DNA from 3 places in the Aquitalea sp. ASV11 genome. Region 2 is predicted to be linked to each of the others. Evidence: predicted binding sites of a transcription regulator. Region 2 holds the regulator's gene; each other region holds the start of a gene.
What was found. The regulator FNR, encoded in region 2, switches genes on or off when oxygen is low (the NO sensors DNR and NnrR bind a similar motif). The targets are predictions, from matches to a motif close to TTGATNNNNATCAA.
Positions count from the first base shown of each region.

Region 1: a site for FNR is predicted at 2,938-2,951, ahead of JHD62_RS06280 (FeoA family protein). Genes of this name have one in related genera too.
Region 3: a site for FNR is predicted at 4,515-4,528, ahead of JHD62_RS14415 (4-hydroxyproline epimerase). Genes of this name have one in related genera too.

Region 1 covers NZ_JAELUD010000012.1:62,540-69,009, reverse strand. The annotation lists gene cysK (cysteine synthase A) at 1-253, shown strand, start outside; gene JHD62_RS06300 (hypothetical protein) at 365-868, shown strand; gene JHD62_RS06295 (YchJ family protein) at 877-1,287, shown strand; gene JHD62_RS06290 (hypothetical protein) at 1,565-1,879, shown strand; gene dcd (dCTP deaminase) at 2,253-2,822, opposite strand; gene JHD62_RS06280 (FeoA family protein) at 3,012-3,272, shown strand; gene feoB (ferrous iron transport protein B) at 3,269-5,038, shown strand; gene JHD62_RS06270 (dihydroorotate oxidase) at 5,161-6,099, shown strand; gene JHD62_RS06265 (class III extradiol ring-cleavage dioxygenase) at 6,147-6,470, opposite strand, start outside.
Region 2 covers NZ_JAELUD010000008.1:3,703-10,172, reverse strand. The annotation lists gene JHD62_RS04445 (RNA methyltransferase) at 1-653, shown strand, start outside; gene JHD62_RS04440 (DUF1853 family protein) at 631-1,563, shown strand; gene JHD62_RS04435 (flavodoxin family protein) at 1,560-2,018, shown strand; gene fnr (fumarate/nitrate reduction transcriptional regulator Fnr) at 2,144-2,890, opposite strand; gene hemN (oxygen-independent coproporphyrinogen III oxidase) at 3,003-4,409, shown strand; gene JHD62_RS04420 (Rrf2 family transcriptional regulator) at 4,506-4,979, opposite strand; gene hmpA (NO-inducible flavohemoprotein) at 5,064-6,287, opposite strand.
Region 3 covers NZ_JAELUD010000046.1:3,308-9,777, forward strand. The annotation lists gene JHD62_RS14400 (FAD-binding oxidoreductase) at 1-765, opposite strand, end outside; gene JHD62_RS14405 (aldehyde dehydrogenase (NADP(+))) at 769-2,340, opposite strand; gene JHD62_RS14410 (dihydrodipicolinate synthase family protein) at 2,408-3,355, opposite strand; gene JHD62_RS14415 (4-hydroxyproline epimerase) at 3,414-4,340, opposite strand; gene JHD62_RS14420 (AraC family transcriptional regulator) at 4,648-5,427, shown strand; gene JHD62_RS14425 (alpha/beta hydrolase) at 5,606-6,470, shown strand, end outside.

The sequences.
Region 1 (6,470 bases), on a different contig from region 2:
CTTTGTACCGCCTATCCTGAATACCGGCGTATATGATGAAATCATTCGCGTTAAAAACGACGATGCATTTGCGACGGCGCGTGCCGTTGCCACGCAAGAAGGTGTGCTGGTCGGTATTTCTTCTGGTGCGGCGGTGTGGTCTGCCATTGAGCTGGCCAAGCGCCCTGAGAATGCAGGCAAGTTGATTGTGGTGGTGATTCCTTCGTTTGGCGAGCGCTATCTGTCGACACCGCTGTTTGAGCATCTGGCCTGAATCTGATTGTTGTTCAGGCCCACCGGGCAAAACCGACTGTGCATTCCCGGCCAGTCGGTTTTGTCATTTTCGCTGCTTGCCGAACTGTGTGATGGTGGATTTTGTCCAAGATTGCCTGACATCCGCTACACTACCGCCATGATTTTCATCCATAAGACGTCACTGCAACTCGCGGTGCTGTCCTTGTCACTCAGCGCATGCAGCTTGTTGCAACAGTCTGCTGCACCACAAAACGGTGGCATTCATCCTGCTCGTCCTCCCGTGACCACCAGTCCGGCGGATAGCAAGGTGGATTTGCTGTTGAAAGAGGCCAATCGTTTGGCGGACAAGGTCAAAAATGGCGGCATGACCCGTGTTGCCGCTGCCGACCAGCTCAATGCCTACCGCTTGCGGCTGGTGGGCGCCAATCAGGTTGATGACAACTGTTTTGCCATGTACCGCTATCTGGCGGTTCAGCGTGATGCCGGTCAGCTTTCTCAGGAAGAGTCGCAGTCTCGGATGGAAATGCGTTTGCGGGAGTGGCTACGGCGCTGGCCCAAAATGCAGCCAAAGCCGCCACAACCTGTTTTTACCAATTTTCTGTTGAAACTCTACGGATTGCCCGCCCTGGGCTAATTGAAACAATGAGCAAGAAAAAACAATCCACAGGCTGTCCTTGCGGGCTGCCTGCTTCCTTTCAGGACTGCTGCGGCCGTTATATCAATGGTGGGGAATCTGCTCCCGACGCCGAAAGCCTGATGCGCTCGCGTTATGCTGCGTACACCATGAACAATGCGGACTATCTCCTGGCCAGCTGGCATGCCTCCACACGTCCGGCTGAGCTGGATTTGTCGCGCGAAGAACGCTTTGTCAAATGGATGTCTCTGGATGTACTCAGTACCCAGGCCGGTGGCAAGGATGATGAGGCCGGGGTGGTTGAGTTTGTTGCACGCTACAAAGTAAATGGCCGGGCGCAACGACTGCATGAAATCAGCCGCTTCCGCAAGGAAGATGGCCACTGGTTTTATGTAGATGGAGATGCCGAAGAGGGCTGATTTGTTGGTCCATTGCTTCAATCGCATGCTTGAGGTGAAGGGGACTGGGACGCGACGCATGGTTTTGTTGCTGTCCTGAATGTTGTCGCTGGTATTTGAGAATGGCTGGCCTATGGTGATAGGGCAGCCATTTTTGCATTGTGCATGATGATTTTCAGCGCTATCCGCCTGGTCCGGAAACGTGAATATCTTGTTTCAAGTCAATATGTTGGTTGCCTGTTCTTGGTCGGTGTTCTATCCAGAGCTAACGTTAAATGGAAGCTGAAAGGAGAGTGTGATGGGACTGGCTCTGAAGGACTTGCTGGGCGAGCTGGAAAGCTGTCGCAGCAAGGGAATGGTGGCTGATGAAGTCATTCACGTTGATGCAGTGCGTACGCTGGAAATTCCACTGGATCTGAACAGCTGTCGTGAATTGCGGGTGCTGTCGCATGTGTTCAGTGTCAGTGGCAAACAGTCGGAGCTGGCGGCCGTGGTGCTGCGGGCGGCCTTGATGGACTTGCAGGAACATCTGGATGAGGATCTGGACGCCCTGGCTGAAGCTGCCAGGGTATTGATGGCGGATCCCTGTCAGAAAGCCAGTGAAGTGATTTAGTCTGCGGCGGGTTTGTGGGGTGTGGGTACGGATCGGGGTCAGCATGTGCTGGCCCTGTTCTGTTTGGCCTGATACTGGTTCTCAATGTGTCATCTGCATTGTCATTTAAAATCCAATGAAATTATATTTTTCATTCAATATGCAAATGTAATTTTTTTAGCGCAAAAAAAGGGGCGTTACGGCAAGGGGGAACCGCGACACCCCAAGAAGAAACTGTAAGAAAGGCTGATTGACTTGCATGGAAAACTATTTCGTACAGTTCATCCTAGAACAAGGCGGCAATAATGCGAGCGGCTTTTGATTACACATCAAACAAAAAAGGACAGCGATCGCTGTCCTTGTCTTTGCTGCTGGCCGGGCTGACCATGTGTATTCAAGGGCGTGGCAGGGTAACGCCAACCTGGCCCATGTATTTGCCGGCGCGGTCGGCATAGGACACATCACACACTTCGTCGGACTCGAAAAACAGCACCTGTGCCACGCCTTCATTGGCATAGATTTTGGCTGGCAACGGGGTGGTATTGGAAAACTCCAGCGTGACATAGCCTTCCCATTCCGGTTCGAAAGGGGTGACATTGACGATGATGCCACAGCGTGCATAAGTCGATTTGCCCAGGCAAACCGTCAACACCGAACGCGGAATGCGGAAGTACTCTACCGTGCGGGCCAGCGCAAAGCTATTGGGCGGAATGATGCAATAGCCTTTGCCGGAGACTTCAACAAAAGAATCGGGGTCGAAGTTCTTCGGGTCGACAATGGTGCTGTTGATATTGGTGAAAACCTTGAATTCATCGGCACAGCGAATATCGTAGCCATAACTGGAGGTGCCGAAGGAAATCACCTTCTCGCCATTGACGTTCTTGATCTGGTTGTACTCAAACGGCTCGATCATGTTGTGATCCTGCGCCATACGGCGGATCCACTTGTCGGATTTGATGCTCATGGTCGGGGGTCCGTTACGGAAATTGGAGATGAGCCAGATTCTAAACGCTATGCCGCATCAGGGCCACATTTGCAACCGGATTTACCTGCGCTGTCTGTTACCCGGCCTGAGCCGATTGATATGGCTCAAGGGTTGGCATCATCCTGCCGTGCAAAGCCTTACAGGATGGAGGGATTATTGCGTACAATAATGCATATTATTCGCGTTATTGGGCTGCACATGGTGTCACTCGACAAGTTTCCGCTGGGGTGTAAGGGGGTGGTGGACAGTCTTGAACTGTCTGATGAGGCATTTCGCCGTATTGCAGCATTTGGCTTGATTCCGGGCAGTCGGTTCAGTTTGTCGCGCCGCGCACCATTCGGCGGGCCTCTGGTATTGGAAGTAGGCTGCACGCGGTTCTTGCTGCGTCGCAGCCTGGCACGTTTCATTCAAGTCAAGGTGGCTGAATGAAGCGTTTTGCCCTGATTGGTCTGCCCAATACCGGCAAGTCGACCTTGTTCAATCGTCTCACCGGCATGTCACAGCGGGTAGGTAACTGGCCCGGACTGACGGTGGACCTGACCAGTGCGCGTGTGTTGCTGGGTGGCAGCATGGTGGAGTTGGTGGATTTGCCCGGCGTCAACGACCTGACCGGTTATACCGACGATGAAGCCGTGGTTCGTGATGTGCTGATGAGTACGGCATTCGATGCCGTGGTGCTGGTGCTGAATGCCGCGCAGCTGGACCGTCAGCTACCGCTGGCGATGCAGATACTGGCCAGTGGCTTGCCTGCCGTGGTGGTTTTGAACATGGCGGATGAAGCCCGGCTGATGGGGATCAAACTAGATGTTGATGCCTTGCAGCACAAACTGGGCGTATCTGTGGCGCTGGTTTCTGCCAAGCGCATGGAAGGCTGGCCGCGCCTGATGGACATGTTGAACAGGCAGGCCTCTGGCACAGAGCCCGCCGTGCATGCCCAGCTGGACAAGGTACCGGAAACACAAGAAGCCATTGCACTGGCGCATGCGCGCTTGCAGGGAGTATGGAGCTTGCCGCCGGTGCTGCCGGTAGGCATGACCGAAAAGGTCGATGCCTGGCTGATGCATCCATGGCTGGGTTTACCGCTGTTTTTCGGTTTCATGGCCTTGCTGTTCAACCTGACCTATCAGATTGGCACACCATTGCAGGACCTGGTTGGCTCCGGACTGGATTGGTTCAAGGAAGCTGCGCTGGGGCACTGGCTTGCGCCATTGCCGGCCATTGTGCAAAGCCTGCTGCTGGATGGTATCTGGCAGGGTGTATCCACCGTTCTGACCTTTGCGCCCATTCTGTTCGTGTTCTTCATCCTGATGGCCATGGTGGAAGATAGCGGCTATCTGGCACGCGCCGCCTATCTGACCGATGCCTTCATGGCTCGCCTGGGTCTGGATGGCCGTGGCTTCGTGATGCAGCTGATGGGCTTTGGCTGCAATGTCCCCGCCATTCTGGGAACGCGGGTGATGCGCGAGCGCAAACAGCGCTTGCTCACCATGTTGATCATTCCCTTTTCGCTGTGTTCGGCCCGCTTGCAGGTGGTGGTGTTCTTTTCCGGCATCCTGTTCCGGCCACAGCAAGCGCCCTGGGTGCTGCTGCTGTTGTACCTGCTGAGTTTTGCCGTCGCGATTTTCACGGCCTGGGTGTTCAAGCATCGTTATCGCGGCAATGAAGCATTTTTGCTGGAGCTGCCGCCTTACCGCCTGCCCGGCCTGCGCCATATGCTGATCCGGGCGACGGGTGAAGTGCGTGCCTTTCTCGAACTGGCCTCCAGCTTCATCCTGATGGGGGTGGTGCTGGTATGGCTGGTGTCCCATATCCCGGCGGGTCATGACAAGACACTGGCGGATATGTTGGGCAGTGTGATGGCTCCGGTACTCGACCCGATTGGCATCCGCCACGAACTGGCCGTTGCCCTGCTGGTGGGCTTTGTGGCCAAGGAAATTCTGCTCGGCGGTCTGGCAGTCATTTACGGCGTGCCGGAAGCCGGCCTTGGCGCAGCTTTGCTGCACCACCTGGACTGGGCTTCGGCCATGAGCTTTCTGATTTTCACCCTGATTTATGTGCCTTGCCTGTCCACGGTAGCGGCCATTCGTCGTGAATCGAAAAGCCGCGCATTCACTGCGCTGTCGGTGGCATGGTCGGTGTTGCTGGCCTGGGTCATCGCTTTTGTCTTCTACCAAGGGGTGCACGCCTTGCGCTGATGCGCCCTGTATTGTCAGAAAACGGCCGCTTGACGGCCGTTTTTCATGGCGCTTGACGTGGCGCAGTACCCGCTTTGCCAGCGGCGCTCAGACTGCGCATTTTGATGGTGAGGCGAGCGATCATGCAGCTAGACCTTTCTGTTTCCTGGCTTGGTCTGACCATGACCAACCCTCTGTACAATGCTTCGGGTGTAATGTGCCGCTCGGTGGAAGAACTGGAGCAAGTCCGTCATTCGGCTGCCGGTGCTGTCATCAGCAAGAGCTGTACCTTGCAGCCCAGAGAGGGCAATCCGGAACCGCGCTACTGCGCAACGCCGCTGGGCAGCATCAACTCGATGGGGCTGCCCAATGCAGGGTTTGATTATTATCTGGACTATGCGCGTGCTTATCCGCATGAAGCGGGAAAACCCCTGTTCCTGTCCTTGTCTGGCATGAGCCTGCAAGACAATCTGCAGATGCTGGCCAGCTTGGCCGAGCAGGGCCTCCCCTGTATCCCGGAAGTCAATCTGTCCTGCCCCAACCTGCCTGGCAAGCCTCAGCTGGGCTACGATCCTGCAGCTTGCCTTGCAAGCCTGCAGGCCATGAGTGATGTGTATCCCGGTGTGTTCGGGGTCAAATTACCTCCTTATTTTGACCCGGTGCATTTTGATCAGATGGCCGCGGTTCTCAATACCTTCCCGCGTTTGCGCTTTGTTACCTGCATCAATTCGATTGGTAATGGACTGGTGATCGACCCGGAGCATGAGTGCGTGGTGATCAAGCCCAAGGATGGGCTGGGCGGGCTGGGTGGGGCTTATGTATTACCGACGGCACTGGCCAATGTGCGCGAGTTTGTCCGGCGCTTGCCGGACAAGCATGTGGTGGGCTGCGGTGGCATCAGCAGTGGTCAGGAGGCATTCATGCATATTCTGGCCGGCGCCACCGCCGTGCAGATTGGCACCTGCCTTTATGAGGAGGGGGAGGGGGCTTTTGCCCGCATCCTGCAAGAGTTGGCCACGTTGATGGAAACAAAAGGTTATCAGTGCCTGGCTGACTTTCGTGGCAAGCTGAAAACCCTGTGATAGCCGGTTTACGGTACAGGCCCCATGGTCAGGGGCCTGTTGCCTGATCAGTCAAATTGCCAGCACGCCATGGACAGTGAGCCCATGCGCCAGTCGTCGTGCAGTTTTACCGGCGCGCTATTGTCCGAGGCTGCGCCCATCATCACCAGCAGGGGATTGAAGTGTTCGTCGGTGGGGTGATTTTCCCTGGCCAGCGGTGCCTTCTGTTTCCAGTTGATAATGTCCTGCTGACGGTTTTCCAACAATGCCTGGTCCATCCATTTGGCAAAAGCTTCGGCCCAGGCTGGCGGCGTACTGCCATCGCGGCTCAGTTGCCAGAGATTGTGGGTATAGCTGCCAGAACCGACGATAAGTACATTGTCATTGCGCAG
Region 2 (6,470 bases):
TGACCCGCCTGTATCTGGTTGAACCCAAAGTGTTTCCCAGCGATGAAGCCAATGCACTGGCCTCCGGCGCGGTGGATGTGCTGGAGAGCGCCACCGTGGTGGCGAGCCTTGCCGAAGCGCTCAGCGACGTCACCGTGGCCTGCGCGCTCACCAGCCGCCGCCGCGAGCTGACCACGCCATTGTCCACTCCGCGCGAAACCACGCCGGAACTGGTGGCCCGCGCGCGCGATGGCGAACAGGTGGCGCTGGTGTTCGGCAATGAAACCTTCGGCCTGTCGATTGAAGAAGTGGAGCAGTGCAACCGGCTGGTGACCATTCCGGGCAACCCGGATTACTTCTCGCTCAACCTGGCCATGGCAGTACAGGTGATGACTTACGAGCTGTTCAGCCATACCGGCGTTGATGTGGAATACCTGCGGCCGGAAAGCGAAACCGCCAGCCTGGGCGAGGTGGAAGGCTTCTGCCAGCATCTGGACCAGACCATGGACGCCATCGGCTACTACCGCCGCCGTAACAGCGAGCGACTGATGCGCCGCATGCGCGCGCTGTTCAACCGGTCCGGCATGCTGCGCGACGAGGTGGACATTCTGCGTGGACTGATGAAGCAGATCCAGCGCGTGGCAGACGGCCATGAGCACGGCGGCGAATCCTGATTGCGGTTTTTATCTGCCTTACACGCAGCCTGCGCTGCGTGATCTGGCTTTCTTGCTGACCGCCCCTTCCCCCTGGGATAGTGGCTGCAATCTTTCGCCACAACGCCTGCTGGGCCCGGATGGCCCGGCCTTGCTGGCCGCACTGGAACAAGACCCGGCACCGCTCTATGCCTGGCTGGCCGAGCAGCCCTGTCGCCGTCTGGGCCACTATGCCGAGCGCTTGCTGGCTTTCTGGTTTCACCTTGCGCCCCATATCGAGCTGGTGGCCGCCAATCTGCCGCTACGGGACGCCAGTGGCCGCACCATTGGCGAATTTGATTTCCTGATCCGGCTGGATGGCGAACCACTACACGTGGAGACTGCCAGCAAATTCTATCTGCAATTGGGTGCCGGCCCGGACAGCCTGGTAGGCCCCAGTCTGCGCGATGCCTGGCTGCTGAAGGCGGGTAAATTGCAGGCGCAGTTGCAGTTGTCCCGCCACCCCTTGGCCCGTCGCGTATTGCCGCCAGGCTTTGTGGCCTGCGCCAGTCAGGCCCGGCTGGCCGGCTGGTTTTTCTATTCCCGCCCGACACGTCCCGCCCCGCCACTGGCTGCGGATCAGCTGCAAGGCTGGTTCAGCCCGCTATTGCAGCCCTGGCCCAGTACCAGCCCGGCATCACGCTGGTTGTGGTTACCACGCTTGAACTGGCTGGCTCCGGCCCGTGTGGCCGAAGCCGAAGTGCGCGAACAGCACAGCCTGCAGCAGGAATTGCGCCAGGCCCTGGTGCCGCAACTGGTGGCAGAGCTGCTGCCGCTGGGCGATGGCTACTGGGAGGAGGTGGCGCGCGGTTTCGTGGTGCCGCCAGGCTGGCCCGAAGCAACACGCCTGCAAGCATTGATGGCCACGTTGCCAGGGAGTCCTGCAGCATGAAGCGCTTGCTGTTGTTGTATGCCAGCCAGACCGGCCGCACCTTGCAGCTGGTTGACGCCGTGCGCGCCAGCGTAGCGCAACTGGCGGATGACCTGCAGTTCAACTGCCTGCCCGCCGAGCAGGCCACACTGGATGACTTGCTGACAACAGACGGCATCGTGCTGGCAACGCCGGAGAATTTTGGCTATATGGCGGGCAAGATGAAAGATTTCTTCGACCGCACCTTCTACCCCGCGCAGGGCCTTACCGAGGGGCTGGCCTGCCTCTTGCTGGTGTCCGCCGGTAACGATGGCATGGGGGCTGTGTACGCCATGCGGCGCATCATCGCCGGCTATGGCTGGGACGAAGTGCTACCCGCCGTGGTGGTACGCGGCGAGCCGGACGCCGCGCAGCTGGCTGAAGTGGCGGAACGGGCCGAGCAACTGGTGGCCGGCATGCTGATCGGGCGCTGGTAATACCTTGACCGGAAGAGTTAGTGCTTGCGGAGAATGGCGTGCCTGCCCGGATGGGCGGAAGATGCAAAAAGGGCGGTAAGGCGCATTGCGCCCACCGCCCGGATGGCTGTTACCGTGCTGTCGGCTTACACGCCGTTGGCGTGGGTACAACCGGAGATCAGGTCCTTGAGTGCATCGGCCTTGATCAGCTGGATGTGCTTGTGGTCCACGCTTAGCCAGCCTTGTTGCTGGAACTTGGATAGCGTACGGCTGACGGTTTCCAGTTTCAGGCCGAGGAAGCTGCCGATTTCCTCGCGGCTCATGCGCAGGATGAAATCGTTGGCGGCAAAGCCGCGGGTGGACAGACGCTGTGACAGGTTCAGCAGGAAGGCAGCCAGACGTTCTTCTGCCTTCATGTTACCCAGGAGCAGCATGACGTTCTGGTCACGCACGATTTCGCGGCTCATCAGGCGGAAAAAGTGGTGTTGCAGGCTGGGAATGTCGCGCCCCAGGCTTTCCATGCGGTTGAAGGGCAGTTCGCAGACTTCGCTGTCTTCCAGGGCAATGGCGTCGCAGCCATGCACATTGGACGAGATGCCATCCAGGCCCATGAGTTCGCCGGACATCAGAAAGCCGGTGACTTGTTCACGACCGTCCTGGCTTGCCACGCTGGTCTTGAAGAAACCGGTGCGCACGGCAAACAGCGATTTGAAGGCTTCGCCACTGCGGAACAGGTATTCACCGCGCTTGAGGCGGCGGCTCTGACGGATAACTGCATCCAGCTGTGTCATTTCGTCGCGGTTCAGCCCGATGGGCAGGCAGAGTTCGCGCAGACTGCAGTTGGAGCAGGACACCTTCAGTGCGTGCAGAGTGTGTTGGTGTTGGTCTGACATCGCGTGTTTTGTACAACCCTGTAAAGAAGCTTGACCCTTGTCAAAGCGGAATTCGCACGTTTTCCGCAAATTTACCAGTCCACCTGACGTTTGACTATCAATACCCGACGACATGCACACCACCCATCCGTTTTCGCCTACCCACTGTGAGTTCGACCGAGCATTGATCGAACGTCTTGATGGTTCCGGCCCAAGATACACTTCTTACCCCACCGCCGACCGGTTTACCCCGGCATTCGGTGAGAAGGACTATAAACACTGGCTGAAGCAACGCCACCTGGGCATGCATCAGAACGCAATATCATTGTACGTTCATATACCGTTCTGTAATACGGTATGTTACTACTGCGGCTGCAACAAGATCATTACCAAGGACAAGAGCCGTGCCGACCGCTACCTCGATTACCTGGAAAAGGAAATCAAGCTGGTTGCCGCCTCGCTTGGCTGCCGGGAAAAGCTGATCCAGCTGCACTTTGGCGGCGGTACGCCGACCTTTCTGTCCGACGAGCAGCTGGACCGCCTGATGACCATGTTGCGTGCCCACTTCGAATTTTTGCCGGAGGGAGAATATTCCATCGAGATCGACCCGCGCAAGGTGGGTCGTGAAACCGTGCATCACCTGGCGCGACTGGGCTTCAACCGCATGAGCGTGGGCATTCAGGACTTCGACCCGCAGGTGCAAGCCGCGGTGAACCGGGTGCAAAGCGAGGAAGAAACGCTGGAGGTGATCGAGGCTGCGCGCGAAGCCGGCTTCAAGTCGGTCAGTGTGGACCTGATCTACGGCCTGCCGCTGCAAACCCGCGAGTCGCTCAAACGCACGCTGGACAAGGTGATTGCCATTGGCCCGGACCGGCTGGCGCTGTACAACTATGCCCATTTGCCCACCGTGTTCATGCCGCAACGGCGCATCAACGAGGCGGACCTGCCAGCAGCCAGCACCAAGCTGGACATCCTGCAGGACGCGGTAAAGAGCCTGGCGGATGCAGGCTATGTATTCATTGGCATGGACCACTTTGCCAAGCCGGAAGATGACCTGGCCATTGCCTTGCGCCAGGCGCGCCTGCAGCGCAATTTCCAGGGCTATTCCACCCATGCCGACTGCGACATGATCGGCCTTGGCGTGTCGTCCATCGGCAAGGTTGGCCCCTGTTACAGCCAGAACGAGAAAGACCTGGACAGCTATTACGCCGCGCTGGACGAAGGCCGGCTGCCGGTAATGCGTGGCATGGTGCTGGATCAGGACGACATCCTGCGTCGCGGCATCATCCAGGCGCTGATGTGCCGCTTCTCGCTGTCGGTGGAAGCCATCGAGCAGGTGCACGGCATCAATTTCGCCGAGTATTTCGCTGCCGAGTTGCCAGCCATCCGCGAGTACCACAAGCTGGGCCTGCTGACCTTTGACGGCGACTTCCTGATGGTGGAGCCCAAGGGGCGTTTCCTGATCCGCAATATCGCCATGCTGTTCGACCGCCATTTGCGTGAACGGGAAACCAAGGCGCGATATTCCAAAACCATCTGACGGTTTTGTTCAGACTGTTTAAAGGGTTATCCCCTAAAAAAGCAGCAAAAAAAGCCCGCAGGTAGCGGGCTTTTTCATTGAAAAAGTGATGGTTTTTTACAACACATCCGGTATGGTTTTTCCGGCTGACTGTGCTTTAGGACTGCGATGCAGACGAATGATGGCCTCGCCGGTAGGGCTGGCAATCACGTCGCGCAGCGTATAACTGTCCAGTGTGCTGAAAAATGCCTGCATGCCCACATCCAGCATGGCCTTGAGCTGGCAGTCCTGACGCAGCGCGCAAGGCGGTTCGGCGCAGTCAATCAGCGGCACATTGCCTTCCAGCGTGCGGATGATGCCGCCCAGGCGGTAATGCTCGGGCGGCTGGGCCAGCGCCAGCCCGCCACCCTTGCCACGGCTGTTGTTCAGCCAGCCTTGCACGCCCATGAAATGCACCACTTTCACCAGGTGATTGCGCGACACCTCGAATCGTTCGGCAATTTCGCTGATGGTGACCGGTTGCTCCCGGTCGCGGTGCGTCAGGTACATCAGCACGCGCAGGCCAAGGTCGGTAAAGCGGTTCAGTTGCATGGCAGTAAAGTGGGCTGGGAAAGTGCCGCGCAGGATACTCCGCAGCGCGGCAGCTCACAATGCGCAGCGACAAACAAAGCCGTTTCAGTCTGTGCGCATGGCATTGGAGCCAAACACTTCCATGTGGATGCGCGTAGCTTCTACCCCGGCCTCGCGCAGCTGGCGGTGCTGTTGCTGGATGAAGCCTACCGGGCCGCACAAATAATAGTCGGCATCCGGCAGCAGGGCATGGGTACGGATGGCATCGGCATCGATACGGCCTTGCTGATGGAAGTCCACACCAAGGGTATCGTTTGCGGCCGGGGTTTCATAAAACACGCGCTGTTGCAGCTGCGCATGCTGCTGCGCCAGCGTGCCGACTTCCTGCTTCATGGCGTGAACCGCCCCGTGACGTGCGGCGTGCAAATAGCGGATGGGGCGCGACTGAGCACTGGCCAGCAAGTGCTGCAGCATGGACAGCAGCGGAGTCTGGCCCACCCCGGCACTGATCAGCACCACCGGCGTGTCCCGCTCCTGATGCAACACGAAATCACCAAATGGCGGCGATACCTGCAGGATGTCCCCTTCGGCCAGTTCGGCATGCAAGATGCCGGACACCTTGCCGGCGGGAGCCTCATCGCGCGCGTCTTCCCGCTTGACTGAAATACGCAGCCAGTCCTTGCCGGGCGCATCGGACAGGCTGTACTGGCGCGGCTGGCTCAGGCCCCATTCCGGAATGAAACGCTGCACCGAAATGTATTGACCCGGCTGGAAGGCGGGCAAGCTGCCACCGTCCGCGGCTTGCAGGTAAAACGAGGTGATCTCGGCACTTTCCACTTGCTTCTTCACCACGCGAAACGGCCGCCAGCCGCTCCAGCCACCGGGCTGGGTGGCGGCACGCTGGTACAGGCTGTTTTCCAGCTGGATCAGCAGGTCTGCCAGTTGCTGATAGGCGGCAGCCCAGGCGTCCAGCAGGCTGTCCGGTGCAGCTTCTTCTCCCAGCACCTCACGGATGGAGGCCAGCAGATGCTTGCCCACAATCGGGTAGTGTTCGGCACGGATGCCCAGGCTGGCGTGTTTGTGCGCCACCCGTTCCAGCACCGGCAGCAAGACTTCGGGCGCATCAATGTGCTCGGCATAGGCGGCCACGGCCATGGCCAGTGCCTGCTGTTGCTGGCCGGCATGCTGGTGGCCCTGATTGAAGATGTTTTTCAGCTCCGGGTTGTGCTGGAACATGCGTTGGTAAAAATGGCTGGTCAGCAGCACGCCATGCTGCTTCAGGATGGGGGCAGTGGCTTTGACTTGCTGGCGGGTGGCGCTGTCTAACATGAGGGTTCCTTATGATGTAGAAAAAATGCATCTTTTCTGGCGAACTGCATGGTGCCGGACAGATTTTGTGCTGCTTGAAAATGTAAAAATAATACATCTTTAAGGGTGTGTTGTCATCAGCGCGCTGAACAGTATGAGGTGGTGAATAATTTTGCTGAAAACCACGGCAGGATGCGGTGTGGC
Region 3 (6,470 bases), on a different contig from region 2:
CACCGTGGCAGCCGCCTGCAGGCGGCCATGGCCAGCTGTTTCCACCCCGCTGACTCTCCCGCCCTGCTCCAGCGTAGCCAGCACCTCATCCTGCACAAAGCGTCCACCGGCACGGACAAAGGCATCGAACAGGCCACGGCTGAAGGTGTAGGGATCGTCCACATGCGACCAGTCCGGCACCCGCACCGCGTATTGCCATTCCTCGGCCAACAGCGGTTCTTGTTCCAGTAACTGGCTGCGTGACAAGGCCTGCCACTGCACGCCGTGACGGCGCTTTTCCTGCCAGGCGGGCAAGGCGGCATCGAACTCCTGCTGATTGCGGTACAGGGTGAGGTTGCCGTGGCGTCGCCACATGGCCGTGAGCCCGGCCTTGTCTATCAGCGTGGCGTAGTCCTGATTCACCCGTGCCAGCAAGGCAGACAGATCGCGGGTGAGTGTGGCCACCCGGCTGGGACGGCTGGCGGCAAGAAAGCGCAGCAGCCAGGGCATCAGGCTGGGCAGGTAGCGCCAGCGCAGGGCCAGCGGCCCCAGCGGGTCCAGCATCCAGCCCGGCACCTTGCGCAGCACGCCGGGTTCGGCCAGCGGTATCACATCGCTGATGGCAAAGGCACCGGCATTGCCATAACTGGTTTCCATGGCCGGTTCGCCACGGTCCAGCAGGGTGACGGCAAAGCCTTCCAGCCGCAGTTGCAGCGCAATGGCAATACCGACCACACCGGCCCCCACCACGATGACTTCGTCTCCCGCAACAAGGGTGTCGGCCATGGCTCAGGCCTCCCGCACGCCATCCAGCAGGCGCGGCAAGCCCTGCGGATTCTCATGTTTCAGGGCTGTTGGCAGCAGTGCATCCGGCAGGTCCTGATAGCACACCGGGCGCAGGAAGCGCTGGATGGCTGCGGTTCCCACCGAGGTGGAGCGCACATCCGAGGTGGCCGGGAATGGCCCGCCATGCACCATGGCGTCACACACTTCCACCCCGGTAGGCCAGCCATTGACCAGGATGCGGCCAGCCTTGCGCTCAAGCACCGGCAACAGGCTGCGTGCCAGCGCGATATCTTCGTCATCCAGTTGCAGCGTGGCAGTCAGCTGGCCTTCCAGTGCCTCGGCCAGTTGCAGGCGTTCTGCCTCATCACGGCATTGCACGATCAGCGCGGCCGCGCCGAACACCTCGGCCTGCAAGGCCGGATTGGCCAGGTATTCCGCTGCACTTACCCGCAGCAGCTGTGCCTGGCACTGGTTGGGCCCGGTGGGCAACACACCCCTGGCCACGGTGCTGGCGTGGCGGGACAGGCTGTCCACCCCGTCCTGATACGCCGCCCAGATGCCAGGCGTCAGCATGGTTTGCGCCGCACTGTGTTGCAGCAAATCAGCCGCGCTGGCGACAAACTGTTCCAGCGCCGGCCCTTGTACCGCCACCAACAGGCCGGGGTTGGTACAGAACTGCCCTGCTCCCTGCGTAAGCGAGCCGACAAAGCCCTGTGCCAGCGCATCCCCACGGGCCTGCAAGGCAGCGGGCAACAGGAATACCGGGTTGGTGGAACTCATTTCCGCATACACCGGAATCGGCTCCGCACGCTGCTGTGCGGTCTGACACAGCGCCAGGCCGCCAGCACGCGATCCGGTAAAGCCCACCGCCTTGATGCGCGCATCATTCACCAGTGCCTGCCCTACTTCGCGGCCACTGCCAAACAGCAGCGCGAATACCCCGGCGGGCAGGCCGCACTGTTGCAGCACGCGCACAATGGCCTGGCCCACCAGTTCGCTGGTGCCGGGATGGGCGCTGTGCGCCTTGACGATGACCGGGCAACCGGCCGCCAGTGCCGAGGCGGTATCGCCCCCGGCCACCGAAAACGCCAGCGGAAAGTTGCTGGCTCCGAATACGGCCACCGGCCCCAGCGGGATCTGGCGCTGGCGCAAGTCGGCACGCGGCAGCGGCTGACGCGCAGGCTGGGCCTGATCGACCCGCACATCCAGCCATTCACCAGCCCGTACGGTACGGGCAAACATGCGCAGCTGGCCGCAAGTGCGGGCCCGCTCGCCCTGCAAACGGGCCTGCGGCAAACCGGTTTCCAGCATGGCGCGTTCAATCAGCGCATCGCCCAGCGCTTCGATTTCCCCGGCAATGGTTTCCAGCAACTGCGCCCGCAGTGCCGGCGTGGTTTCGCGGTAGGCATCAAAGGCGGCCCAGGCGAGGCCGCACACCTGTTCCACCTGAGCCTGATCGCCCCCGGCATAGCCCGGTTGCAGTGTCTGTCCGCTGGACGGATTGATGGCGTGCAGTACTTCACGCGTACCGCTGACGGATTGCCCGCCAATCAGCATCTTGCCTGTCAGATTCATGAGATTTCCTGCTTGAAGTAAAAGCCCGGCCACGCAGTTGGCGTGGCACGGCTGCTCAGGGTCTGGCTCAGGCCACATTCAGCCCGGCCGACCAGTCGCGATACCAGTTGCGGAACAGCGTGTACTGGGTTTCGGCATAACGGCGCTGGGCTTCAGTCAGGGTGTCGGTTTCGTTGAAGTGCAGGCTGTATTCGGTATCCCCGTTCAGCACCATCAGGTACTTGTAATACAGCACCAGATCGCAGCCTTCATCGAAGGAGGACAGCACCGCCAGCGCGGATTCCAGCTCACGCGCCTGACGACGGGCCACTGCGTCACCCTTGGCAGCCGCCTTGCTCAGCGCAACCAGATGCAGCACCTCGCGCGGCAGCGCATTGCCGATGCCGGTAATGGCACCGGTGGCATTGCAGTTGACGAAGCCATGCACCACCTGGGTGTCCACCCCCACCATCAGGGTGACCTGATCATCCTGCGAGGTGATGTGCTCGGCGGCGTAGCGCATGTCGGCGGCACCGCCGAATTCCTTGAAGCCAATCAGGTTGGGATAGCTGCGACGCAGCTCGAAGAACAGATCGGCGCGGGTGGCAAAGCCGTAATAAGGGCTGTTGTAGATGACTGCAGGCAAATCGGGTGCGGCAGCCAGAATGGCGGAGAAGTGGGCTTTCTGGGCAGTCGGCGATGAACCACGCGACAGCACGCGCGGAATCACCATCAGGCCATGTGCACCAACGCGGGCGGCATGGGCGGCATGGGACACGGCCTCGCGGGTGTTCACCGCACCGGTGCCGACAATGGTAGGCACACCGGCAGCCACCAGCCGGGCCACGCCTTCCTGACGCTCGGCTTCGGTCAAGAGCGGCCAGTCGCCCATCGAGCCGCAATACACCACCGCGCTCATGCCGGCGGCAATCAGCTCACGGCCCTTTGCTACCAGCGCGTCAAAGTCCGGCTTGCGCTCGGCGGTACACGGGGTCATCAGGGCCGGGATGCAGCCGGTGAAAATGTTGTCGCTCATTGTTTTGCTCCTTGCAGCTTGTATGTGTGTATGGGGTGATGTCTGTGCAGCGCGGGGCTCAGATGCCCCAGGCGAAAGGGTCTTGCGGGTCGATCAGCAGGGTGCTGCTGGCGGTGACCCAGGCGCGGCCGGTAATGAAGGGGCGAATCAACTCGCCCTCGCGCTGGTAATGGCCGATGAACTGGCTGCCGGTAATGCTGGCCTGCACCCAGTGCGCGCCTTCGGCCAGCTTGCCGTCGGCTGCCAGACAGGCCAGCTTGGCGCTGGTGCCGGTGCCGCAGGGCGAGCGGTCGTACGCCTTGCCGGGGCACATCACGAAATTGCGGCTGTCGGCGCTGGCATCGTCGGCAAACAGCTCCACGTGGTCGATCAGCGCGCCATCGGCCCCGGTGATGCCCTGTGCTTCCAGCGCTTGCAACATGGTCCAGGTGAAGGCTGTCAGCGCTTCCACATTGGCCATTTCCAGCGTCATGCCGTGTTCGGACACCAGGAAGAACCAGTTGCCACCCCAGGCAATGTCACCGTAAAACACGCCGTAGCCGGGCACGTTCACCGCCACCTGCTGGCGATAGCGGTAAGCCGGCACATTGCCCAGCGTCACCGCGCCATCCTCATGCAGGGTGGCGCTGACCTGTCCCACCGGGGTGTCGATCTTGTGCACGCCCGGTGCAATCAGGCCCTGGTAATGCAGCGAGGCAATCAGGCCGATGGTGCCGTGGCCGCACATGCCCAGATAGCCGGTGTTGTTGAAGAAGATCACCCCGCAAGTGGCGTCCGGCGACACTGGCGGGCAATACAGCGCGCCCACCAGCACCTCGCTGCCACGCGGCTCCAGCAAACAGGCGCGGCGCCACTGGTCGTGCTGCTGGCGCAATGCTTCGCGCTGATAGGCCATGCTGCCGCCGCCAATATCGGGAAAACCGCGCATCACCAGCCGGGTGGGTTCGCCGCCGGTGTGGGAGTCGATGATGTGTATCTCTTGCATAAGCTTGTCCATTCGGTAAGACCCTGAATGACGGTCGGCAGGCATGCCCATGGGTTTCCCCAAGGCATGAATCAAGAAAACAACACCATGCAGGACATTGATTCCATTGCATCTTCACGCCAAGACCGTCTTCGTCAGCACCTGCATAGAATGGCGTTATTGCTGCCGGGAATCTTGATGCTTATCATCAGCGACAATGACGAAATCGGCACAATTGCTGTTTTTGCAGCACAATGGGCAAGACAGGACTGTGCCGCCATGCCCGGTGACAGACCGGACAAACGCACAAGACAAGGAGGGGAAAACCATGACAGGGGAACTGCTGGACAGCATTGCCAACTGGCAGCAACAAACGCGTCCGGCCAGCCTGGACAGTCTGCTGGGCGCACTGGGACCGCTGCTACCGGTACTGAACCTGATCCCCAATGCCGCCATCTTCATCAAGGACGCACAGGCCCGCTATCTGCTGGCCAACCAGACACTGGTGGAACGCTGCGGGCTGAAAAGCCTGCAACCCTTGCTGGGCAAGACCAGCGCCGAGGTGTTTCCCTCGCAGCTGGGGCCGGGCTATACCGCGCAGGACATCAAGGTGTTGAAGGACGGGCTGGTACTGGAAAGCCAGCTGGAACTGCATTTGTTCAACAGCCGGGAGCCGGGCTGGTGCCTGACTTACAAATGGCCGCTGTACAGTGCGGCGGGCGACATCATCGGGCTGATCGGCATTTCGCTGGATTTGCAGGCCGCCAGCAAGACCCACCCCGCCTACACCCGGCTGGTGGCGGTGGACGAGTTCATCCGCAGCCACTTCAGCCGTTCCATCAGCATGGACGAGCTGACCGCCATTGCCGGCGTCTCCCCCGCCCAGCTGGAACGCTACTGCAAGAAAGTGTTTCACCTGACCCCGCGCCAGATGATTCACAAGGCCAGGCTGGAACACGCCCACCGCCTGCTGCACGGTGACATGGCCATCACCGATGTGGCACTGCACTGCGGCTATACCGACCACAGCGCCTTCAGCCGCCAGTTCAAGGCGCTGACCGGCTTTACCCCGCGCATGTATCGCCAGCAGTTGGCCGGCAAGCCCTGAGCCAACCGGCCTCAGCTGCGCTACGGTGCTGCAACCGCACCGTCTTGCCAGAGGATCGGGCAAGAAATGTCGAGGATTCATGTACCGGCTTGCGCCACACCTCCTGAACAATACGCAGCAACACGTGGCAGGAAAATCTGCCCTCTTGCACGCCATGCCTTCACTCAGGAGTCACACCATGCAACTCACGCGCAAAGCCTTCTTGCAATCCGCCCTGCTGGCCTGCACGGCCTTCTTTATCAGCGCCCTGCCTGCACAGGCAGCAAGCAGCACATCCTCTGGAGAAAACATGCTTCATCTGACCCAGGAATGGGACAAAACCTTCCCGCAAAGCAACAAGGTCGATCACCGCAAGGTGAGCTTCCGCAATCGCTACGGCATTACCCTGGCCGCCGACCTCTACCTGCCGAAAAACCGTGGTCAGCAAAAGTTGGCCGCCCTTGCCGTCAGCGGCCCGTTTGGTGCCGTGAAAGAACAATCATCCGGCCTGTATGCGCAAACCATGGCAGAGCGCGGTTTTGTGACCCTGGCGTTCGACCCGTCATACACCGGTGAGAGCGGTGGAGAACCGCGCAATGTGTCGTCCCCCGAAATCAATACCGAAGACTTCAGCGCGGCGGTGGATTATCTGGGACTGCTGCCCGAAGTGGACCGGGAAAAGATCGGCCTGATCGGCATCTGCGGCTTTGGCGGCATGAGCCTGAATGCTGCCGCCGTGGACAAGCGCATCAAGGCTGTGGTCACCACCTCCATGTATGACATGTCGCGGGTAATGGCCAGGGGGCTGGGCGATACCCTGTCGGCAGCGGATCGCAGCAAGATTCTCGACCTGCTGAGCCAGCAACGCTGGCAGGACGCGCAGAATGGCTATCCGACAGCAGGCAGCCACGGCATCTACATCGCCGCAGACGGCAAGGTGGTGATGCCCGCGCGTTTGCTGCCGGAAACCCTGCCGGACAACCCGCACCCGGTCGTGAAGGAGTTTTTCGACTACTACCGCACTGCCCGCGGCTTTCACAAGAATTCGGTGAACTCCAGCGGCG